2 regions of the Pseudogulbenkiania sp. FW507-F1 genome follow, and region 1 is predicted to be linked to the other one. Evidence: predicted binding sites of a transcription regulator. Region 1 holds the regulator's gene; the other holds the start of a gene.
What was found. Region 1 encodes FNR, which switches genes on or off when oxygen is low (the NO sensors DNR and NnrR bind a similar motif). Its sites were predicted from a motif close to TTGATNNNNATCAA; they were not measured.

Region 1 (5,105 bases):
TCATCGCCGCGACCCACGTCAACAGCGGACGCCTCAAGCTGTTCCATGCCCACGAGCTGAGCGTGGAGCACCTGCTGGCTTCCGCCTGCCTGCCGCAGCTGCACCACACCGTACACATCGACGGCGAAGCCTACTGGGACGGCGGCCTCACCGCCAACCCGCCGCTGTTTCCGCTGGCCTACCAGGGGCGCGCCCGCGATATCGTGCTGGTGACGCTGGTGCCGCAACAGTGGGAGGAGACGCCTGGGCGTGCCGGCGCGGTCGAGCGCCGCCTCAACGACATCAGCTTCGGCTCGTCGCTGCATACCGAGTTGCAAGGGCTGGCCATCGCCAAGCGCGAAGCCGGCAGAAGTCTGTTCGGCCTGGGCCGCCTGGAGCGACACCTGCGCCAGCTGCGCCTGCACCATATCGATGCGGACGCTACCACCGGCGCGCTCGACAGCCTGAGCAAGCTCACGCCGCATCACGGCCTGGTGCAGCAGTTGTTTGCCGCCGGGCGCGAGCGGGCGCAGGCCTGGCTGCAAGAGCACGGTGCGGAAGTCGGGAGAAAAAGCACGATGCGGCTGTGGCGGCGCATCGGCTGACACGGGGCGACGTCGTCGCGGCGCAACGAAGAGCCGCGGCAAGAGCGCGCCACGACCGCAAGGCGGCCGTGGCGGGAAGGGAAAGGATCAGATGGTGCGCGAGTAGCGCGCCTTGGTCTGGCGCTCGCGCAGGTGGCGGTCGAAAGCCATGGCGATGTTGCGGATCAGGAAGCGGCCTTTGGGCTCAACCATCAGGAAGTCGCCGTCGAAAGTGAGCAGGCCCTGCTGCTGGAACTCGCGGATGGCCGGCATCTCGGCGGCAAAGTACTCGGCGAAGTTGATGCCGTGCACCTGCTCGATGGCTTCCACCGACAGCGCGAAGCGGCACATCAGCGCCTGGATGATGGAGCGGCGCAGGATGTCGTCGCCGTCCAGCACCATGCCGCGCAGCACCGGCAGGCGGTTTTCGTCGAGTGCGGCGTAGTAGCTCTCGAGATCCTTCTCGTTCTGGCTGTAACAGGGGCCGACCTTGCCGATGGAGGACACGCCGAAGCCGATCATGTCGCAGTCGGCGTGCGTGGAGTAGCCCTGGAAATTGCGCTGCAGCCGGCCCTGGCGCAGCGCCACGGTGAGGTCGTCCTCCGGCTTGGCGAAGTGGTCCATGCCGATGAACACGTAGCCGGCGGCGGCCAGCTGTTCCACCGAGTGCTGCAGGATGTCGAGCTTGACCGGCGGCAGCGGCAGGTCGGCCTCGTTGATGCGCCGCTGCGGCATGAACACCGTCGGCAGATGGGCGTAGTTATAGAGCGCGATGCGGTCCGGCCCCATGGCGATGACCTTGTCGACCGTGGCCGCCACCGACTCCTGGGTCTGCAGCGGCAGGCCGTAGATCAGATCGACGCTTACCGAGCGGAAGCCGGCCTCGCGCGCGGCGTCGATCACCACGCGCGTCTCTTCTTCGCTCTGGATGCGGTTGACCGCCTGCTGCACGCGCGGCTCGAAATCCTGCACCCCGACACTCATCCGGTTGAAGCCCAGGCGCGCCAGATGCAGCACGGTGTCGCGCGTCACCTTGCGCGGATCTATCTCAATGGAATATTCTCCCTCCGCCAAGAATTCGAAGCGGGTCCGGAGTATCCCCATCAGCCGTTCCAGCTGTTCATCCGACAGGAAGGTCGGGGTGCCACCGCCGAAGTGCAGCTGGATCACTTTTTCGCGCTGCCCCAGCACGTCGGCCACCAGGCCGACTTCCTTCTCCAGGTAATCGAGGTAGCGGTCGGCGCGGCTCTTGTCCTTGGTGATGATCTTGTTGCAGCCGCAGTAATAGCACACGGTATTGCAGAACGGCAGATGCACGTAGAGCGAGATCGGACGGCTGTTGGCGCCGATCTTGCGCTGCTGCAGCCAGTGACGGTAGTCCTTGGCGCTGAAGTCGTCGGTGAAGCGGTCTGCGGTCGGGTACGAGGTATAACGCGGGCCGGCGCCGTCGAGACGGGCAATCAGGGCGCGGTCGAACTCGCAACGTGTGGGCGAAAACGGTGGGTGGGTGGTGTTCATGATGTCTCGCGATGGAAAAACCAGTGGTGGACTGGTAAATTTGCGGCAAACCTCCCAGAAACGCTTTGACCGACATCAAGGCCCAACGCTTTGACCAACATCAAGGCTTACTTAACAGAAGCGGACATGCCGCATGACTGACTCGACTGTTGTTCCCCTGCAAGCCCTCAAGGTCTCCTGCTCCAACTGCACGCTGCGCGAATTGTGTCTGCCCCTGGGTCTGAACCGTGAGGAAATGACGCGACTGGATGCGGTGATCCGCCAGAGCCGGCGCCTGAAACGTGGCGAAGCGCTGTTTCGCAACGGCGAGGGCTTCAAGTCACTGTACGCGGTACGTACCGGTTTCTTCAAGACCTGCATCTCCAGCCAGGACGGGCGCGAGCAGGTCACCGGCTTTCACATGTCGGGCGAACTGATGGGACTGGACGGGATTTCGGCCAACGTGCACGGCTGCAACGCCGTCGCGCTGGAAGACAGCGAGGTGTGCGAGCTGCCGTTCAGCCGCATGCAGAACCTGGCGCTGGAGATTCCCTCGCTGCAACACCACTTCTACCGGCTGATGAGCCGCGAGATCGTGCGCGATCACAACGTGATGATGCTGCTGGGCAATATGAAGGCGGAGGAACGGCTGGCCGCCTTCCTCATCAACCTGTCGCAGCGCCTGACGGTACGCGGTTTCGCCGCCAACGACTTCATCCTGCGCATGAGCCGCGAGGAGATCGGCAGCTTCCTGGGGCTCAAGCTGGAGACGGTGAGCCGCACCCTGTCCAAGTTCCAGCAGCAGGGCTGGATCGCGGTGGACCACAAGCACATCCAGCTGGAGCAGCCCGAGCAGCTCAAGCAGTTGGTCGCCGGCTGCGCCAACGCCCACCCGACGCCGAACCACTGAGAACCTGTTTACGATCTCGCGAGCTAGAGCGAGACAAGGCAAAAACAGCTGAGGATGCGGAGTTTACAAGTAGTAAATGAGCATTCCAAAGTCGTTTTTAACGCCGTATCGCCGAAGCGCAGCAGATCGTAAACAGGTTCTGAGCCCTTCCGCGCCCCCGCGGTCCTAGCGTCAGCGGGCGGCCCACCGGCCACCGCGGCATGAATGGCGTTCAGCGCCCCCCGCTTCCCGCCTTGCCATTGGTCAGTTCCTGCACCGTGTCGAGCAACTCGGCCAGTCGCGCCGGCGGCGGCCAGTTCGGCGGGCAGACAAAACCGCGCGCCACTTCCTCCCAGTCCCCGCCCCCCAACGGCAAGACCTCGGCCACCAGCTGTGGCGCCTCTGCCGCCGCCAGGTGGCGGCGCAGCGCGTCCTCGTCCAGCGTCTCGGCCTCGTCCACCCGCGCCGGCGCCAGCCAGCGCAAGCGCGGCAGCCACACCCAGCGCGACGCCAGCGAGCGCCGCGGCCACGGCGCCAGCAGCGGGCGCGCCCAGCCGGTGAGGAGGTCGGGGGCCAGCGGCGGCTCGAGCAGCACGGCATGGGGATAGAACAGCCAGCCCGCCAGCCTGGCCGCGGTGCGGCAGCCGACGAAGCCGGGCGGCAACAAGGGTTGCGCCGCCGCGTGGCGCGACAGCGCGAGCTGATCCTGCAACTTGGCCGCCTTCAGCGCCCAGGCATCGCGCAGGCTGGGGCCGACCAGGGTATGGCGCCCTTCGCCCAGCATCAGGTAGAACTTGCTGGCGGTTTCGAGGTGCCACGGCTCGCCGTCGATGCGCAGCAGGAAGTCGAATTCGCCAATGGTGCGCAGCTCGCCATTCTGCACCTGCAGATTGGCCGCCACGCACTCGATGTGCGGCGCGAGCTCGAACCAGAACGCCAGCAGGTTTTCGGCGTAGCGACCAAGGCGGGTGGTGGGACGGGCGGCGAGCCAGGCCACTAGCGCCGCCGGGGCGCGGTCGAGTTCGGCCAACAGTCCCGGTCCGGCGTCGCCCAGCAGGCGCTCGGGCAGAATGTCGGCGCCGGTCAGCCACGGCGCCGGCGCCGTCAGTAGAAAGGCCAGGTCGCGCACCGCCGGGTGCGCGTAGGGCAGGTAGAAAGTGCTACTGCTGGCGGCGGCCGTCATCGCGCTGGGCCACGCGCTGCACCTGCTTGAGGAAGCCGCGCAGGATGTCGATTTCCTCGCGCAGCAGGTTGGCGCGGTTGAACAGGGTACGCAGGCGGCGCATCAGGCGCTCGCCGTTGCGCCGCTCGTAGTAGCCGATATCGGCCAGGGTCTGGTCGAGGTGGCCGCAGAAGCCCTCCACCTCGTCGCGCGTCGCGCTCTCCCCTTCCGGACGCAGGTAATCGACGTCGACGCCGGTGTGGCTGAACAGCTCGTAGGTCATCACCTGTACCGCCATCGCCAGGTTGAGCGAGAAATACTCGGGGTTGCCGGGAATGGTCACCAGCCGGTTGCACAGCTCGACCTCGTCGATCGACAGGCCGAAGGTCTCGTTGCCGAACACCAGCGCCACTTGTTCGCCGTCGCGCGCGCGCGCCACCAGCTCCGGCGTGGTTTCGCGCGGAGTGGAGAGCGGCGTGGTCAGCTCGCGGCGGCGGCTGGTCAGGGCGCAGGCCACGGTGACGCCGGACAAGGCTTCGGCCAACGTGTCGACCACCACCGCCTGCTGCAACAGGTCGACCGCGCCGGAGGCCAGCGTGTCGGCCTCGGGGCTGGGGAAGGTCTTGGGCTCGACCAGGTAGAGCCGCGACAGCCCCATGGTCTTCATCGCCCGCGCCGCCGATCCGATATTGCCCGGATGGCTGGGGCGCGCCAGCACCACACGAATGTTCTTCAAAAAATCAGGGACTTCGGGTTTCTTCATTCGCCATTTCGCATTAAAATAGACGGCTTATCAAAAGCCCGTCCATGAGCCGGGTTTTTTCGTTCCTTAACCCAGATTGTTTCCTACTACGATTTTCCCTACCGGGAAGGCCGGGGTAGTTGTCTTTACTAGAGGCCGTCAATGCATCCCATGCTCAACGTCGCGGTGAAAGCCGCCCGTCGCGCCGCCAGCGTCATCCAGCGCGCGTCGCACAACGTCGACACCATCCGC
Region 2 (5,105 bases), on a different contig from region 1:
AAAGCGGTTGCCGTACAGGGTAAGGGTGCTCATCGGGGTCCGTTCGAAAGGGCGGCGGGGTGTTCGCCGTGCGGTGGGTGGATGACGTGCCCGCCGGCGTCACTTCTGCCAGTAGGTCTTGACGTTGACGAACTCGTAGAGCCCGAATTCCGACAGCTCGCGGCCGTAGCCGGAGGCCTTGACGCCGCCGAACGGCAGCCGCAGGTCGGAGCTGGTGTGGCGGTTGAGGTAGACGCTGCCGGCCTCGATGTCGCGCGCCAGCGCCCAGCCGCGTTCGGTGTCGGCGGTGTAGATCGAGGCGCCGAGGCCGAACGGGGTGTCGTTGGCCAAGCGGATGGCGTCGGCCTCGTCGCGCGCGCGCAGGAGGCTGGCCACCGGGCCGAACACTTCCTCGTGGTAGACGCGGCAGGCCGGGTTGACGTGGTCGAGCACGGTGGCCGGGTAGTAGAAGCCGGCGCCGTGCGGCATCTGGCCGCCGCAGAGCAGGGTGGCGCCGTTGGCGGTGGCGTCCAGCACCTGGGCGTGCAGCGCCTCGCGCAGGTCGGCGCGCGTCAGCGGCGCCAGCGTGGTGGCCCGATGGCGCGGGTCGCCGGGAATCTGGCGGCCGGCTTCGGCGAGGAAGGCGTCGACGAAGGCGTCGGCGATCTCGGGCACCACGATCATGCGCTTGGCGGCGTTGCAGCTCTGGCCGGCGTCGCGGAAGCGCGAGTGGCAGGCTTCGCGCGCCGCGGTCTCGATGTCGGCGTCGGCCAGCACGATGAAGGGGTTGCTGCCGCCCAGCTCCAGCACGGTCTTCTTGAGGTGGCGCCCGGCCAGGCTGGCGATGACGCGGCCGGTATTGGTGGACCCGGTGAACGCCACCGCGTCGGCGGCCTTGATGGCGTCCTCGACCTGGTCGTGCTCGATCCAGGCCGCGTCCAGCACGGCGAGGTTGGCCGAAGCGACGATGTCGAGCAGCTTCTGCGTGCTTTGCGGCACCGACGGCGCCGGCTTCACCAGGCAGGCGTTGCCGGCCATCAGCGCCGGCACGGCGAAGCGCAGCACCTGCCAGATCGGGTAGTTCCACGGCATCACCGCCAGCACCAGGCCCAAGGGCTCGAACGCCACGCCGCTGTGGCTGGCCTGGGTCGGGATGGTCTTGGCGGCCAACAGCCCCGGCGCCAGCTCGGCGTAGTAGCGGATCAGCTGCACCGATTTGTCGATTTCGGCCAGGCATTCGGCGGTGAGCTTGCCGACTTCCAGCGTCACCAGGTCGGCCAGCGCCACGCGCTCGGCGGTGAGGGCGTCGGCCAGCTTCAGCAGCCATTCGGCGCGCTGGGCGACGCTGAGGCGTGCCCAGGGGTGCTGCGCGCGCTTGAGCCGGGCGACGGCGTCGGCGAGTTTGTCTTCGGGCCAGGCGGGACGGGTGAACACCACCTCGCCGTTGGCGGGGTTGCAACTGGTAAAGGCTGTCATGGCAGGGCAGAAAACGCGATAGTGAACATCACTGTAACAAAAAGCCCCGGCCGAGGGCAGCCGGGGCTTTGGTCGCAGGCGACGCGGACGTTCAGAACCTGGCCATGATCTTGCTGCGCGATCCCTGATCGGGACTCATGCGCTCTGCGTGCGAATCTATCGCTGAGCCAATCGAAGATTGGCACGCAGGGATTCGCTCAGCGATCGGGAATCCTCATGGACTCCATGTCCATTCCGGTTCCTGTGCTGCTCTTCATCCCGCTGAGGGCCGCTCGCGACAGATCCTGAACAGGTTCTCAGGCCGGCGCCAGACCGGCCGGCTTCTCGCCGTGCAGGAAGTAATGGATGGTCTCCTGCACGCTCTTGATGGCGTCGCCGAACGGCAGCGGCTCGGCGCCGCGGAAGAACAGCCCCTTGCTCACCTCGCCGCGGAAGGCGGCGGCGAGCTTGAGGTCGATGCAGAACTGCCCGACCTTGGCGAGCCCGTCGCGCAGGCCGCACACCGACAGGCAGTTGAGCGCCTGGGTGCAGCGGCGCGGGTCGGCCTTGGCGTTGGCCTGCAACTTGTCGAGGCGCTTGAGGTAGCTCTTCAGCCACGGCGTCAGCACCCCGCGCGCCGGCAGCCCGGCCACGCTGACGAATTCGACGATGTCCTCGGCGCGGGCGCCGGCCAGGGTCTGCTTGAACTGCGGGTGGGCGTCGCCTTCCTCGGTCACGGCGAAGGCGGTGCCGATCTGCACCGCTGCGGCGCCGTAGTCGTTGAGGTAGGTCTGTACCTTCTCGTGGCTGTTGACGCCGCCGGCGACGATGAGCGGAATCTGCTCGCGCTCAAGTCCCAGCGACTGGAACAGCGCGAAGGTCTCGTCCAGCACCCGCTTGAAGTCGAACTTGGCGTCGGCGATGTCGTCGAGACGCGCCGCGCCGAGGTGGCCGCCGGCATGTTTGGGATGTTCGATGACGATGGCGTCGGGCAGGCGGTTCTTCTTCATCCAGCGCTTGAGCACGATGCCGATGCCGCGTGCCTCGGACAGGATCGGGATCAGCGCCACGTCCGGATGCGCGGCGGTCATCTCCGGCAGATCGAGCGGCAGGCCGGCGCCCATCACCACCGCGTGCGCACCCGACTCGCAAGCCTGGCGCACGTAGTCGGCATGGGCGTCGACCGCCTTCATCACGTTGACGGCGACCAGGCCCTGGCCGTCGGCGTTGGCCAGGGCGCCCTTCACCTCGCGGTCGAGCGCGATCAGGTTGAGGCGGTTGAGTTCGTCGGCGCCGCCGGCGCGTTCGCTCTGTGCCATCAGGTCGGGGTGCAGGTGGCGCAGGTCGACGCTGGCGATGGTGCCGACGCCGCCGGCACGGGCCACGGCGCCGGCCAGGCTCTTGGCCGAGACGCCGACACCCATGCCGCCCTGCACGATGGGCAGGAGGCTACGGCCGCGGATCACGAGGGGGGAAAACGGGTGGGTCATGGTGGGTGGGTTCTGGCTGCGGGGAAAGGCTCACATTGTAGGGAGGCGGGGTGGCAGGGCTTTGATCGGAGTCAAGGAAGACCCGGCCCCGCCGTGTTCTCCCCGGTTTCAATGCTGGCGGAAGGTGAAATCGGCAAAGCGCAGCGCGATGTCATGGTGATTGCCGGGCCAGCCGGCGGGCCATGGTGTCGGCAGCGGCGCGGGCGGGCGGATCGCCTGCCAACGGTAGTGGCGCACGCCGTGCGTCGCCAGCTCGTCGGCGAGCCGGGCCAGCACCGTTTCATCGTGCCAGTGCGGGTGGATCGAGGTGCGGCACTCGTAGGCGACGCCGCTGGCCAGCAGCAGCTCGAGGCTGCGGCGCGCGGCGCGGCCGCTGCCGGGCACGCCGGTGAGCGCATCGTAGCCGGCCCACTCCGTTTTCACGTCGAAGCCGACCCAGTCGAGCAGCGGCAGCGCTTCGGCCAACCTGGCCGGATACGCCCCGCCGCTGTGCAGCCCGGTGGCGAAGCCGAGTGCGCGCACCTCGGCCAGCAGCGCCGGCAGCGCCGCCTCGGCCAGCGGCTCGCCGCCCGAGAACACCACGCCGTCGAGCAGGCCGCGGCGGCTCGCCAGCCACTCGCGCAGCGCCGGCCAGTCGGTCTTGCCGTCGCGGCGCCGCCATAGCTGCGGGTTGTGGCAGTAGCCGCAGCGCCAGGGGCAGCCGGCGAGGAACACCACCGCCGTGAGCTTGCCCGGCCAGTCGCAGGACGAGAACGGTTCCAGTCCGCCGATGCGCGCCGCCTCAGCCGGCTTCACGCTCATCGAAGTGCAGGCGTTCGTTGAACTCGCCCTGCTTGCCGATGTTGAACGCCGCCACCGGACGGTGGTAGCCCATCACGCGGGTCCACACTTCACAACGGGTGCGTTCGCTGTTGTCCAGCACGGTGTCGAGATGGCGTTGTTCGGACAGATTGCTCATGGTGTTGCCTTTCTAAAAGAGTCAAAAGGTTGGCCGAAGCCGGGGGCATGGTGCTTTAACCCTGCCTGCGCCGCTTCTCCGCCAGCAGCTCCGCGTCGCAGCGCGGGCAGAACTCGTGGTGGCCCGACAGGTAGCCGTGTTTCGGGCAGATCGAGAAGGTCGGCGTGATGGTGATGTAGGGCAGGCGGAACCCCGCCAGCGCCCGTTTCACCAGTTGGCGGCAGGCCTCCGGGCTCGACACCGCCTCGCTCATGTAGAGGTGCAGCACGGTGCCGCCGGTGTACTTGCGCTGCAGCGCCTCCTGGCGCGTCAGCGCTTCGAACGGGTCGTCGGTGAAGCCCACCGGTAGCTGGCTGGAGTTGGTGTAGTAGGGCTGCTCGGCCGTGCCGGCCTGCAGGATGTCGGCAAAGCGTTTGCGGTCTTCCTTGGCGAAGCGGTAGGTGGTGCCTTCCGCCGGCGTCGCCTCCAGGTTGTAGAGATGGCCGGTCTGTTCCTGGAACGCCAGCATCTGCTCGCGGATGTGGTCGAGGTAGCGGCAGGCGAAATCGTGCCCCCAGGCGCTGGTGATGTCGTCACGGTCGGCGGTGAAGTTGCGGATCATCTCGTTGATGCCGTTCACCCCCACCGTGCTGAAGTGGTTGCGCAGCGAGCCCAGGAAGCGCTTGGTGTAGGGGTAGAGGCCCTCGTCGATCAGGCCCTGCACCACGCGGCGCTTCTCCTCCAGTGTGTCGCGCGCCAGCGCCATCAGGCGGTCGGTTTCCGCCAGCAGGCCGGGCAGGTCGTCCTTGAAGCGGTAGCCCAGGCGCGCGCAGTTGAGCGTCACCACGCCCACCGAGCCGGTCTGCTCGGCGCTGCCGAACAGGCCGTTGCCGCGCTTCAACAGTTCGCGCAGGTCGAGCTGCAGGCGGCAGCACATGCTGCGCACCATGTGCGGCTCAAGGTCGGAGTTCACGAAGTTCTGGAAGTAGGGCAGGCCGTACTTGGCGGTCATCGCGAACAGCAGATCGGTGTTCTCGCCGTACCAGTCGAAATCCTTGGTGATGTTGTAGGTCGGAATCGGGAAGGTGAACACCCGCCCCTTGGCGTCGCCCTCCAGCATCACCTCGATGTAGGCGCGGTTGATCAGCGCCATCTCGCGCGCGCAGTCGCCGTAGGTGAACGGCATCTCCTCGCCTCCGATCAGCGGGATCTGCTCGCGCAGGTCTTCCGGACACAGCCAGTCG

Region 2: a site for FNR is predicted at 2,986-2,999, ahead of AC3WG5_RS00975 (NAD(P)H-dependent flavin oxidoreductase). Genes of this name have one in related genera too.

Annotation. Positions count from the first base shown of each region.
Region 1 is NZ_JBYSWM010000007.1:154,554-159,658, forward strand. It holds gene AC3WG5_RS06725 (patatin-like phospholipase family protein) at 1-584, shown strand, start outside; gene hemN (oxygen-independent coproporphyrinogen III oxidase) at 672-2,081, opposite strand; gene fnr (fumarate/nitrate reduction transcriptional regulator Fnr) at 2,215-2,970, shown strand; gene AC3WG5_RS06740 (DUF1853 family protein) at 3,182-4,132, opposite strand; gene AC3WG5_RS06745 (RNA methyltransferase) at 4,110-4,874, opposite strand; gene AC3WG5_RS06750 (inositol monophosphatase family protein) at 5,016-5,105, shown strand, end outside.
Region 2 is NZ_JBYSWM010000001.1:205,146-210,250, reverse strand. It holds gene AC3WG5_RS00985 (glutathione S-transferase family protein) at 1-33, opposite strand, end outside; gene AC3WG5_RS00980 (aldehyde dehydrogenase family protein) at 100-1,455, opposite strand; gene AC3WG5_RS00975 (NAD(P)H-dependent flavin oxidoreductase) at 1,752-2,924, opposite strand; gene AC3WG5_RS00970 (anaerobic ribonucleoside-triphosphate reductase activating protein) at 3,033-3,725, opposite strand; gene nrdD (anaerobic ribonucleoside-triphosphate reductase) at 3,706-3,882, opposite strand; gene AC3WG5_RS00960 (ribonucleoside triphosphate reductase) at 3,938-5,105, opposite strand, start outside.